DNA from 4 places in the Pradoshia eiseniae genome. Region 3 is predicted to be linked to each of the others. Evidence: riboswitches for the same ligand, from Rfam matches in the RefSeq annotation. Region 3 holds a riboswitch; each other region holds the start of a gene.

Region 1 (3,119 bases), on a different contig from region 3:
CTTCATTCGGCTTCCTGTACCATATACTCCGCCTGTCCATCCTGTGTTTACAAGGTAAACTTGTACATTATGTTCCTCGATACTCTTGCCGAGCATATCAGCATAGCGAGTTGGCTGTAATGGCAGGAACGGAGAACCGAAGCAGGTTGAGAAGGTAGCCTCAGGAGCGGTAATTCCGCGTTCTGTTCCGGCAAGTTTGCTTGTATAGCCACTAAGGAAATGATACATCGCCTGTTCTTTTGTGAGTTTGCTGATCGGTGGAAGAACACCGAATGCGTCAGCAGTCAAAAAGATAATCGTCGTTGGATGCCCGGCTACGCTTGGATTAACGATATTGCTGATGGCATCAATTGGGTATGCTGCCCGTGTGTTTTCCGTCAGGAAGCCGTTGTCATAATCTGCGATTCTTGTCTTCTCATCAACCATGACATTCTCAAGGACAGATCCAAAGCGGATGGCATCAAAGATTTGCGGCTCCTTCTCCCGGGAAAGATTGATGCATTTTGCATAACAGCCGCCTTCAATATTAAAGACGCCGCTAGGAGACCAGCCATGTTCATCATCCCCAATCAATCGGCGGCTCGGGTCAGCAGACAAAGTAGTTTTGCCTGTACCGGAGAGACCGAAGAATAAGGCGACATCTCCTTCCTGGCCGACATTGGCTGAACAGTGCATGGAGAATACATCCCTCTCAGGCAGCAAATAGTTCATGATGGAGAAGACAGATTTCTTCATTTCCCCAGCGTATTCTGTACCGCCGATTAAGACAATCTTCTTTTCGAAAGAAATGATGATGAACGTTTCTGAATTCGTTCCGTCTACTGCTGGATCTGCCTTAAACCCAGGCGCACAAATAATCGTAAACTCGGAGTGATGGCTTCCTAGCTCTTGTGCTGTAGGACGAATGAGCAGCTGGTGGATAAAGAGGTTATGCCATGCATATTCGTTGATTACTTGAATAGGAAGGCGGTAATCTTGATCAGCGCCAGCATAGCCGTTGAAAACGAAGAGCTCATCTTTCTCGTTTAAGTAGTTAATGACTTTTTCATATAGGTTAGCGAATGCATCCTCGGAAATAGGCCTATTCACATTTCCCCAGTCGATTTTGTCTTTTGAGGATGCTTCTTCTACAATATATTTATCTTTCGGAGATCGACCGGTATACTTCCCTGTCTCCGCTTTAACGGCACCGGTTGATGTCAGGATTCCTTCGTTTCTTGCTAATACTTTTTCAACCAATTGAGGAACGGATAACTGGATGTGCATATTCTCATTTGTTAGCTGTGGTTTCAACTCATTGGATATTTCAACTTGGTTCATAAGAAATCATCCTCTTCCAATTATTGTATTTATCTCTCGTATGGAAAATAGTATAACATATTCGTATTAATTGAACATACTAATTAGGTAAATAAAAATATTAACCAACCTTCTCTAAACCGTAAGAACATTCCCTCCCTCAAGCAGCATAGGCGGAGCTCATTCTAATATATTTCTAAAGTACTTTGTTTAATTATTCACAATAATTATATCAGTTTATTCGCACTATTTCGATACCTGTTGTCCTTAGATTTCATGCGTTATATCATGCACATATATTGACAGTTCATAGTATATTAAGTTAAGATTTAACTTTGAAACGGATACTCTTATCAAGACTCGGTGGAGGGAACAAAGCTCTATGAAGCCGGGGCAACCTGCAGTTTGAATCCATGGAGGTTCACGCAAAGGTGCTAACTTGATGCAAGGCTAATAGAAGCCTTGAACGATGAGAGTGAAAGGCGAATTTCGTGAGATATTAGACCTTTCCTCTTTAGGAAGGTCTTTTTTTGTGCATTCAGGACATGACTAAAGATAATGAGTAGCCGTCATAGAGAAGAATTTAAGGAGGAGTTTTTATGTCGACTAAAAGACATTTGTTTACATCCGAATCTGTAACAGAGGGACATCCGGACAAGATTTGCGATCAGATTTCCGATTCTATTCTAGATGAGATTCTTGCAAAGGATCCCAATGCGCGCGTGGCTTGTGAAACGTCTGTAACGACAGGTCTTGTGCTTGTCGCTGGAGAGATTACGACATCTACTTATGTGGATATCCCGAAAATTGTGCGTGAAACGATTAAAGGAATTGGCTATACAAGGGCGAAGTACGGATTTGATGCAGAGACTTGTGCTGTTTTGACTTCCATTGATGAACAATCAGCGGACATTGCCCAAGGGGTGGACCAGGCACTTGAATCTCGTGAAGGAACGATGACAGATCAAGAAATCGAAGCCATCGGTGCCGGTGACCAAGGTTTAATGTTCGGGTTTGCCTGCAATGAAACTGAGGAACTAATGCCTCTTCCAATTTCACTTGCCCACCAGTTATCAAGAAGATTGACAGAGGTTCGGAAACAAGAGGTACTCCCATACTTGCGACCGGATGGCAAGACTCAAGTCACGGTTGAGTATGATGAGAATGACAAACCAGTTCGCGTAGATACAATTGTCATTTCGACTCAGCATGATCCGGAAACAACATTGGAGGAAATTCAGGCGGATTTGAAGGAGCATGTGATCAAACCGGTTGTCCCAGCACATTTAATTGATGAATCGACAAAATACTTCATCAACCCAACAGGCCGCTTTGTTATTGGCGGACCGCAAGGCGATGCTGGATTAACTGGACGCAAAATCATCGTTGATACGTATGGCGGGTACGCTCGTCATGGCGGCGGCGCGTTCTCAGGAAAGGATGCAACAAAAGTGGACCGTTCCGCAGCTTATGCGGCAAGATACGTAGCGAAGAACATCGTAGCGGCAGGTCTTGCTGAAAAGGCTGAGGTCCAGCTGGCTTATGCGATTGGTGTTGCACAGCCTGTATCCATCTCCGTGAACACATTCGGTACTGGCAAGATAGATGAAGAGAAGTTAGTGGAACTTATCCGTGTGAACTTTGATCTTCGTCCAGCAGGCATTATCAAAATGCTTGATCTCCGACGTCCAATCTACAAGCAAACAGCTGCTTATGGTCATTTTGGCCGCAACGATCTGAATCTTCCATGGGAAAAAACAGATAAGGCTGAAGACTTGCGCGCACAAGCGGCAATTTAAACGACTATAAGGTGTACAGAC
Region 2 (3,119 bases), on a different contig from region 3:
AGGAGAAAGGGAATATCGTCATTATTCGTCCTATGCAAAAGCTTGATGTATCATCAATTGGACGGAATCGGCGAAAGCTTGAGAAGCTCTATCATCAGGGGTATGCGGAAGCAAAAAAAGCATATCGAAAATTGAAGGAACTATTATAAGGAAAAAGAGGTGCGGATGGTATTCGCACCTCGTAAAGGGATTAAATAACGAGCTCTGACTGCATATAATGCCAAAGCAGATTAGCTGTGTGCTCAATTGAGCTGATATGAGTTCGTTCAAATGCATGGGAGGCATCGATACCGGGACCGATTAATCCGTGGACGATGTCAAATCCAGCGCGGATTGCTGCGGAGGCGTCTGAGCCGTAATATGGATAGATATCAATGCGGTAATCGACCTCATGCTTTTTCGCGAGCTCGACAAGGTGCTGGCGCAGACCATAATGATACGGACCGCTTGAGTCTTTCGCGCAAATGGAGACGCTGTATTCATCCGTTGTCTGGCCGTCTCCGATTGCTCCCATATCAACAGCCAAATATTCCACTGTCTCTGGCGGTATATTGGAGTTGCCGCCATAGCCGATTTCTTCATTATTGGATATGAGGAAATGGGTGGTGTAAGGAAGAGTAATATTTTCCTCTTTAAGCTGCTTGATCAAGTAGAGAAGAATGCCGACACTCGCCTTGTCATCAAGGTGCCTTGATTTCAAAAAGCCGTTGCCCGCAAGCTCTGCGCGAGGCTCAAAGGAGACAAAATCACCGACCTCGATGCCAAGCGCTTTCGTGTCTGCCTGTGATTTAGTGACCGCATCAATGCGGACTTCCATATGGTCGTCATCTCGTTTAATATCACCCATTTTTTGATAGACGTGGACAGATGTTTGCGTCAATAGAATGGTACCGGTATAAACGGTTCTATCTGCTGTGTGAATTTTGCAATATTCTCCTTCACAGGCATTCCAGCGGAATCCGCCAACCATAGTTAGTTTCAAGCGTCCGTTTGGCTTGATTTCCTTTACCATTGCTCCTAACGTGTCGACATGAGCCGTCAGGAAACGGTGCTTCGAGTCATCCTGCCCCTTAATTGTGGCAAGCAGGGCCCCTTTATTTGTGCGCCTGTTCTCAATTCCGTATGTATTCAGAAATTTCTCTGTATAACGAATGGCCTCTTCTGTATAACCGGTAGGACTTGGGATGGAGACCAAGTCTTTAATGTAGCGAAAAATCTCTTGTCCGTCTGCTTTCATTGGTAGACACTCCTTTTTGGTGGATAAGTCTATTATATACTTCTGCGAAAAAAGGGTACAACAGCTGAGAAATTTCTTGCTTTTTCCAATGCACCCGTGTAAATTATAATTAAATGAATATTCTAATAAATCTTATCGAGAGAGACGGAGGGACGGGCCCGATGATGTCTCAGCAACCGCCGATGTTTGTGTTCGGAAAGGTGCTAAATCCTGCAAGGCATGTTTTTTCGTGCCTCGAGAGATAAGAAGGAGAATTAAGGATCAATAAGTCTTCTTCTTGGAAGACTTTTTTATTTTTATTCGGGAGGGTCAGCATAATGACTACATGGAAGATTGAAACAGTATTAGCCCAAATCGGCAATCGCAGTGAAACACATACAGGCACGGTGAACCCGCCCGTGTATTTCTCAACGGCATACCGGCATGAAGGAATTGGACAATCGACAGGCTATGACTACACCCGGACAGGAAACCCGACAAGAGAGATTTTAGAGAAAGCAATCGCAAAGCTTGAAGGCGGTGACCAAGGGTTCGCCTACAGCTCTGGCATGGCGGCCATTCATGCTTTACTCACGCTGTTTGAACCGGGAGATGAGATTCTTGTCTCTGCTGACCTTTACGGAGGTACATATCGTTTGTTTGAGAAAACATGGAGGAAATATGGCATTTCCTTTGTCCAATGCCAGTCCTATGAAGATTTTTCCGAAGCCATTTCAGAACGAACAAAAGCCTTGTTTATCGAAACGCCAACCAATCCTTTAATGCAGGAAATCGATATCCGCGCACTTGGTAATCTGTGTGACGAGAATCGTCTATTACTGATTGTCGATAACACATTCTATACACCTATCCTGCAGCGGCCGATTGAGCTTGGCGCAGATATCGTTGTTCATAGCGGCACGAAATATTTAGCCGGCCATAATGATGTCCTGGCTGGACTAATCGTCGCAAAGGGTGACGATATTTGCCTGAAGCTAGATGAATATCAAAACGCGACAGGTGCTGTTCTCTCTCCTTTTGATTCCTGGCTAGTGATGAGAGGCATGAAAACACTTAGCCTCCGGATGAAGCAGCATGAAGAGAATGCCAAGAAAATTGCTGCCTTTCTAGAGGGAAGGGAAGAGATCATAGATGTCCTCTATCCAGGAAGCGGGGGGATGATTTCCTTCCGTATTCAGTCGGAGGAATGGGTCAATGACTTTCTGAAGGGCCTTGGCGTGATTACATTCGCTGAAAGCCTTGGTGGAGTGGAAAGCTTGATGACCTACCCGGCGACGCAAACCCATGCTGATATTCCAGAGGAAGTTAGGATTGCAGGCGGCGTCTGTAATAGGCTGCTCCGTTTCTCTGTCGGCATCGAGCATGCGGATGACCTCATTAATGATCTTAAAAGCGCTTTAGAAGCCGTCACCAGCAAACAAGTGAAGGCTTAAGATGATATTAGGAGTCAGTCCTATTTTATAGGGCTGGCTTTTTCATGCAATTGGTTATTTAATAACAAGAATTGAAAAAACGGAAAAGGGAGGAATTATTTTATTTTAAATGGTAGAATAGCTGTAAAATTACTTGTAAAGACATCACGCGATTTTTTTGTATTACCGGATGACAATTAAATCCTACAAGAGGAGTGATCAGGTTGAAAGCGTTGATAAATATTGATTATACATATGATTTTGTGGCGGACGAAGGAAGATTGACTTGCGGTGAGCCAGGGCAACTTATTGAAGATTATATTGTTTCTTTAACGAAGGATTTTATCGAACGGGAAGACTATGTTGTATTTGCGGTTGACGTTCATGATGAGGGAGATTCCTATCACCCGGAGACTCGCTTATTCCCCCCTCATAATATTCGCGGTACGGCGGGAAGAGATTTATTTGGA
Region 3 (3,119 bases):
AGCGATTACATCAAAGACAAAAGCTGTGTTTGCAGAAACAATCGGCAATCCAAGCTTAAGTGTGCTTGATATCAAGAGAGTGGCTGAGATTGCCCATGCAGAAGGAATCCCGCTGATTATTGATAATACATTTGCCACCCCGTATCTATGCCGTCCAATTGAGCACGGTGCTGATATTGTTGTTCATTCCGCAACAAAATGGCTTTTAGGGAATGGAACGACCTTGGGCGGAATTATCATTGATTCTGGGAAGTTTGACTGGAATTCTCCGAAGTTCCCAGGATTTACAGAGCCTGATCCTAGTTATCATGATATCGTCTATAGCGAGGCGGTAGGGGAAGCTGCCTATATCACCAAGGCCAGAGTCCAGCTTCTAAGAGATTTGGGTCCAGCCTTAAGTCCGTATAATGCCTTCCAATTCATTCTTGGTCTTGAAACCCTGCATGTAAGAATGAAGGAGCATATCGCAAATACCGAGGAGATCATTGAATATCTAAAGCAGCATCCAGCCGTCAGCTGGCTTCTATACCCAGGAGATGTAGATCATCCTGATTATGAGCTGGCGAATCAATATCTGCCGAAGGGAGCAGGGGCCGTCGTTGTCTTTGGTATCAAGGGCGGAAGAGATGCCGGGAAAAAATTAATCGATTCGATTGAGCTTTGGTCACATGTTGCCAATGTTGGCGATGCGAAGAGCTTAATTATCCATCCGGCAAGCACAACCCACCAGCAGCTGAGCAGTGAAGATTTGAAGGCCTCTGGTGTCACCGAGGATCTTATTCGTCTTTCAATCGGGATTGAGAATGTAGAAGATTTAATTGAAGAGCTGGAAATCGCTATTGAGAAGGCGACTGGCATTAGCTCTCAATCTATTACTTCTAAATGATAGAATTTTGCGCCAAATAGTAAGTCCTTGTTGACACCCTGTTCTTCTCCATGATAGGATAACATTCAGTAAGCTAATTGAATGAATCGACGACTCTTATCCAGAGAGGTGGAGGGAATGTGCCCTATGAAGCCCGGCAACCGGCAATCATGATAACATGATTGAAAAGGTGCCAATTCACACAGGAACGTAGTAGTCCTGGAAGATGAGAGAAAGGAACATGCATAATTTAATTATCCATGCCTTTCTGCTCATAGCAGAAAGGCATTTTTTATTGAGTGAAATCCCTTGTGGAGCATTTGAAGAAAGAGCAGGTGAAGATTTGAATGATCACGTTGAACGATGTATCCAAGACATTTACGAAAACTTTTAAAAAAGGTACATCCATTAAAGCTGTTGATCATGTATCCTTATCAATCGAGCAAGGTGAGATTTTTGGGATCATTGGATATAGCGGTGCCGGAAAGAGTACGCTCATCCGCATGTTGAACGGTTTGGAAAAACCGACAAAAGGAACAGTAAAGGTCGCTGGCCGGGATATGGGCGCCATTAAAGGAAGGGAATTAAGAGAAGCGCGCAAAGAAGTGAGCATGATATTCCAGCACTTTAATCTCCTATGGTCTAGAACCGTTAGTGAAAATATTGAGTTTCCTCTAGAAATAGCAAAGGTACCGAAAAAGAAACGAAAAGCTAGGGTACAGGAGCTTATCAAGCTAGTAGGTCTTGAGGGCAGAGAGGATGCCTATCCGTCCCAATTGAGCGGGGGCCAAAAACAGCGTGTCGGAATTGCGAGGGCGCTGGCAAATAATCCTAAGGTGCTCTTATGTGATGAAGCAACCTCTGCACTCGACCCGCAAACAACGGATGATATTCTTGATTTATTGGTCGACATCAATAAACGTCTAGGATTGACCATTGTCCTGATTACGCATGAAATGCATGTCATTCGTAAGATTTGTCATCGTGTTGCAGTTATGGAATTGGGCAAGGTCGTGGAAACTGGACAGGTGCTCGATGTGTTCAAGAAACCAGCGGCACCAATCACAAAGCGTTTTGTTCAGCAAGTGACGGAGCCTGAGGAAACGAAGGAAACCATTGAACACTTGCTTGAGGCCTACCCGACTGGGCAAGTGGTCCAGTTATCCTTTATCGGTGAATCAGCGGAAACACCGGTGCTTTCAGATGTCATTCGCTCATACAAAATAAATGTGAATATCCTGCAAGGGAAAATATCTCAAACGCAGAATGGTTCATATGGCACATTATTCATCCATGTGGATGGGGAACAAGCAGAAGTTTCAAGAGCGATTGACTATCTTCATAAGCAAGATATCGGTGTGGAGGTGATTTCAGAATGATAGAGACATATTTTCCGAATGTCGTATGGGAACGCATTTCTGAGGCAACCCAAGAGACTATATACATGACAATCATAGCGCTAGTGGCAACCTTTTTTCTTGGTATCATCCTTGGCCTCTTATTATTTCTGACATCTAAGGGGAATCTTTGGGAAAACAAATTAATCTATGGGATTGTTGCGGCGTTTGTTAACATATTCCGCTCCATCCCGTTCATCATATTAATTGTTTTGCTGATTCCATTCACAAAAGCTCTTGTTGGGAAAATCACTGGTGCGAATGCCGCGTTGCCAGCGTTAATTATTGGGGCAGCGCCATTTTATGCACGGATGGTCGAAATCGGCTTGCGGGAAATTGATAAAGGGGTTATTGAAGCCGCTAAGTCAATGGGAGCAACAACCTTCACGATTATAAGGAAGGTATTAATTCCGGAATCACTGCCGGCACTCGTATCAGGTATTACCGTGACGGCGATTGCGCTAGTTGGCTATACTGCGATGGCAGGCATGATAGGAGCAGGCGGATTAGGAAACCTTGCCTATTTAGAAGGCTTCAGCCGCGGCCAGTCTGATGTGACCTTGGTGGCGACCATCGTAGTATTGATTATTGTGTTTATCCTCCAATTTATTGGAGATAGCATAACCAGGAAACTGGATAAACGTTAAGGGAGGAAGATGGAGTTGAAAAAGAAGTTATCATTCATTTTAGTACTTTGCTTCACATTAATTTTGGCTGCTTGCGGCAGTTCAGAGGATTCAGGCTCAGGTGATGGGGACGAAAAGAAATTAACGATAGGGGCTTCAAATGTGCCGCATGCTGAGATTTTAGAGCAAGCGAAGCCATTGCTTAAAGAAAAGGGCATTGATTTGGAAATC
Region 4 (3,119 bases), on a different contig from region 3:
ATTAGGATTAAATGCTGCAGCAACCTCAAAATTCGTCTGACCGCCAAGCGGTTTCCCTGAATAGGAGATGCCTGCATTGAATTGCTTAATCAATGAAATCAAATCAATCGATGATAAATCATAGACAGACGTCGCACCCGGGAAGTCTCCAATTTTAGAGGGATCGCCTGTCACTACGAGGACCTCATTCAGCCCCAATGTGTGCATCCCCATCAAATGGGATTGAAGACCAATCAGGTTATGGTCACGACACGTTAAGTGAACAAGCGGATTTTTCTTATGTTCTGCTTTTAGCATCGAGGCAATCGCCACATTTGATATACGCGGAGAGGCCAGGGAATTATCTGCAAGGGTAATCGCGTCAGCACCCATTTCATGCAAGTATTTGCTTCCCTTCATAAATTCCTCTACCCCGAGCGTTTTTGGCGGATCCAATTCAACTAGAATCGTCGGGTCTTGCTTGACTTTCCCTAGGATGGTTTGCTTTTTGGGATACTTAAACTCATATGTGTAGACATGAGTTTTTCGGCTGATAACCTCCTTCTTCTCCGTCAGAGGCACAAGTCCGAGTATCCCCCTCTTAATTGCTCGAATATGTTCAGGCGTTGTCCCGCAGCAGCCTCCAATCAGTCGAACCCCCTGCTCAATCAGCTGTTTCGCGGCATCCGCAAAATAATCAGCATTAGTTGAATAGACATAACGCCCGTTATCCAAATCAGGCAGACTCGCATTCGGATAGGCTGAATGGTACGTCTCTTTATTTAATGGCACTTCCTCAAAGGATCGAATCATATGATACGGACCCATCCGGCAATTCAGGCCGACGATGTCTGCTCCGTTTTCTTTAATCATCTCAAAGGCATCCTTAACCTGCATACCGTTTTGGAGCAGACCAACCTCATGCAAGGAAATATTGGCGACGATCGGCAAGTCCGTTTCCTTTCTCGCAATCGCCAGCACGCTCAATAATTCCTCCAGGTCATAATAGGTTTCCAAAATCAGTCCATCCGGCTTCTCTTGAAGCAGCGCATCAAGCTGCTCCTTGAAATAGACCCCGATTTCCTCCAAGCTAAGCTCAGACTTCCGGACACTCCGAAGGCCGCCAATCGTGCCTAGTACATAGACCTGACCATTTGCCGCTTCCTTGGCGAGCCGGACGCCCTCCCTATTAATCCTTGCAGTTTCCCCTTCCAGGCCATAGCGCTTCAGTTTATGATAATTAGCACCAAATGTATTCGTCTGTATAAGGTCTGCTCCTGCTTCTATGTATTCCTTATGTAAGGCGACGATTCGCTCCGGATTGGTGAGATTTAATTCCTCATAGCATGTATCTATCCCAAAGGAATAGAGTAATGTTCCGCTGGCTCCATCTCCCACAAGGATTTCTCCCTTAAGCCTCTCTAGTAAATTCATGATTTTCTCCTCCCTTGATATGCAGATGGATAACCGATTATAAAGAAAGAGCCTTTCAAAAATGAAAGCCCCTTGTTCAGTACGGCACTCATCTTCCAAGCTATGCTTGCTGGATTTAGCACCTTGGACTACACACTCGGTCCAGGTTGCTGAGGTTTCCTCGGGCCAGTCCCTCCACCTCTCTAGATAAGAAAATATTGGATTGTTTATTTAATTTACTACAATTTTTCAGTTATTTCAATTTATTTAGAAAATTATCTCCAAAAAGTTATCTACCTTCAGCTTTCGGGTAGTAAATGACAGAGGTGATGTAAACATGAAGGATTTCATTTCAAAACAATTTAAAGAACCGAAGGGTTTAGTGGGAAAAGCGGCCGGGAAAGTGATGGCTTATGAAAATGGCGCTTTATACGACTGGACTTTCCATAAGCTAGGGATCAATAATGGTGATATGGTGCTTGAGATAGGATTCGGTCCTGGCGAAGGCTTGAATAAGCTTCTTTCTTCCTTCCCGAAATGTACGGCCGATGGCTACGACCCTTCAGAGGCCATGGTTGAACTAGCTAAAGAGAAAAATGAGGATTCCATAGAAAGCGGTCGACTTCGAATCAGGAAAGGGACTGCCTTTGACGTACTAACGGAAAATCAATACGATCGCATATACAGTGTCAATAGCTTCCCGATGTGGGAAGAGAAAGAACAGGCCATTCAACACCTGCACTCTATTCTAAAAAATGAGGGAACAATATCCATCACTGTTCAGCCCCGGCAAAAAGAAGCTACCATCAAGGAAGCAATGAGGCTATCCGATGAAATATCAGCCTACCTGAAACAGGCTGGCTTCCATACAATCAAAATGGATGATAAAGAGCTCAAACCCTGCACTGCCATTTGCGTGAGCGGAACAAAATAGCGAAACAAAAACGCCTCCTCGCCAAGCTCATTTAAGAGAGTTGGCAAGGAGGCTTTAATGCCCTTACTATTTCCTCTTCCTTCTTCCCAGATAATCCACATACTTAAATACCACGGCAGAAATAATCAGCCAGACACCGCCGGCTGCATAACCGGCGAGTACATCGCTCGGATAATGGACACCCAGGTAAATACGACTGTAGCCCATAAGCAGGATCATCATGGAACAGACAAAATATACTGGAACTCTTATTTGCCACTTCTTCGTCATCCGTGTAGCAATAATCATCAAAGCACCATACAGAATAAAAGAGGACATCGAGTGCCCGCTTGGAAAGCTGAACCCATTTTCGACGACAAGCGGATTTAAGGATGGACGCTCGCGTTGAAATGTCCATTTTAAATAACGGTTAACGAAGGCACCGGATAGAGTGACATAGATGAGAAAGGCTGTACTCAAATAATTCCGTTTCCAGATAAACCAAATGGAAAAGAGGATGACCAGAACTGTATTCCCCTTCACTGATCCGAGGCTCGTCAATAAAACCAAAAGCTTTGTGCTCAAATCATTAATGCTTCCTTGCACGACGTGAATGATTCCCATATCAAAGCGGTACACGCTCTCTCCATCAATCCCTCTGGCAAGATCAATAAAGAGATAGGTTAATGATACCAGCAGGAGGATTGAAATAAGCAACCTCACTGGTTTAAATTGAAATCGTTCATTCAATGGCACAAGCTATCACACACCTTACTTTGTTAGTATACTATTAGATTGCCCCAACGATTTCCTT

Evidence for each region. A riboswitch is a leader RNA that binds a small molecule or an ion and turns the genes downstream of it on or off. The one in region 3 is predicted to bind S-adenosylmethionine.
Region 1: it holds a riboswitch for S-adenosylmethionine, as region 3 does, so the genes downstream of both, metK (methionine adenosyltransferase) here and CYL18_RS10580 (methionine ABC transporter ATP-binding protein) in region 3, are expected to answer to the same signal.
Region 2: it holds a riboswitch for S-adenosylmethionine, as region 3 does, so the genes downstream of both, CYL18_RS01570 (methionine biosynthesis PLP-dependent protein) here and CYL18_RS10580 (methionine ABC transporter ATP-binding protein) in region 3, are expected to answer to the same signal.
Region 4: it holds a riboswitch for S-adenosylmethionine, as region 3 does, so the genes downstream of both, CYL18_RS03940 (bifunctional homocysteine S-methyltransferase/methylenetetrahydrofolate reductase) here and CYL18_RS10580 (methionine ABC transporter ATP-binding protein) in region 3, are expected to answer to the same signal.

Annotation. Positions count from the first base shown of each region.
Region 1 is NZ_PKOZ01000016.1:19,924-23,042, reverse strand. Features, by position in the region: gene pckA (phosphoenolpyruvate carboxykinase (ATP)) at 1-1,320, opposite strand, end outside; SAM riboswitch class I at 1,647-1,775, shown strand; gene metK (methionine adenosyltransferase) at 1,899-3,098, shown strand.
Region 2 is NZ_PKOZ01000001.1:313,431-316,549, forward strand. Features, by position in the region: gene CYL18_RS01560 (patatin-like phospholipase family protein) at 1-149, shown strand, start outside; gene CYL18_RS01565 (M42 family metallopeptidase) at 191-1,237, opposite strand; SAM riboswitch class I at 1,367-1,485, shown strand; gene CYL18_RS01570 (methionine biosynthesis PLP-dependent protein) at 1,555-2,670, shown strand; gene CYL18_RS01575 (cysteine hydrolase family protein) at 2,865-3,119, shown strand, end outside.
Region 3 is NZ_PKOZ01000005.1:124,295-127,413, reverse strand. Features, by position in the region: gene CYL18_RS10585 (O-acetylhomoserine aminocarboxypropyltransferase/cysteine synthase family protein) at 1-886, shown strand, start outside; SAM riboswitch class I at 980-1,098, shown strand; gene CYL18_RS10580 (methionine ABC transporter ATP-binding protein) at 1,213-2,244, shown strand; gene CYL18_RS10575 (methionine ABC transporter permease) at 2,241-2,909, shown strand; gene CYL18_RS10570 (MetQ/NlpA family ABC transporter substrate-binding protein) at 2,925-3,119, shown strand, end outside.
Region 4 is NZ_PKOZ01000001.1:781,038-784,156, reverse strand. Features, by position in the region: gene CYL18_RS03940 (bifunctional homocysteine S-methyltransferase/methylenetetrahydrofolate reductase) at 1-1,413, opposite strand, end outside; SAM riboswitch class I at 1,499-1,606, opposite strand; gene CYL18_RS03935 (class I SAM-dependent methyltransferase) at 1,730-2,326, shown strand; gene CYL18_RS03930 (phosphatase PAP2 family protein) at 2,393-3,061, opposite strand; gene dapF (diaminopimelate epimerase) at 3,096-3,119, opposite strand, start outside.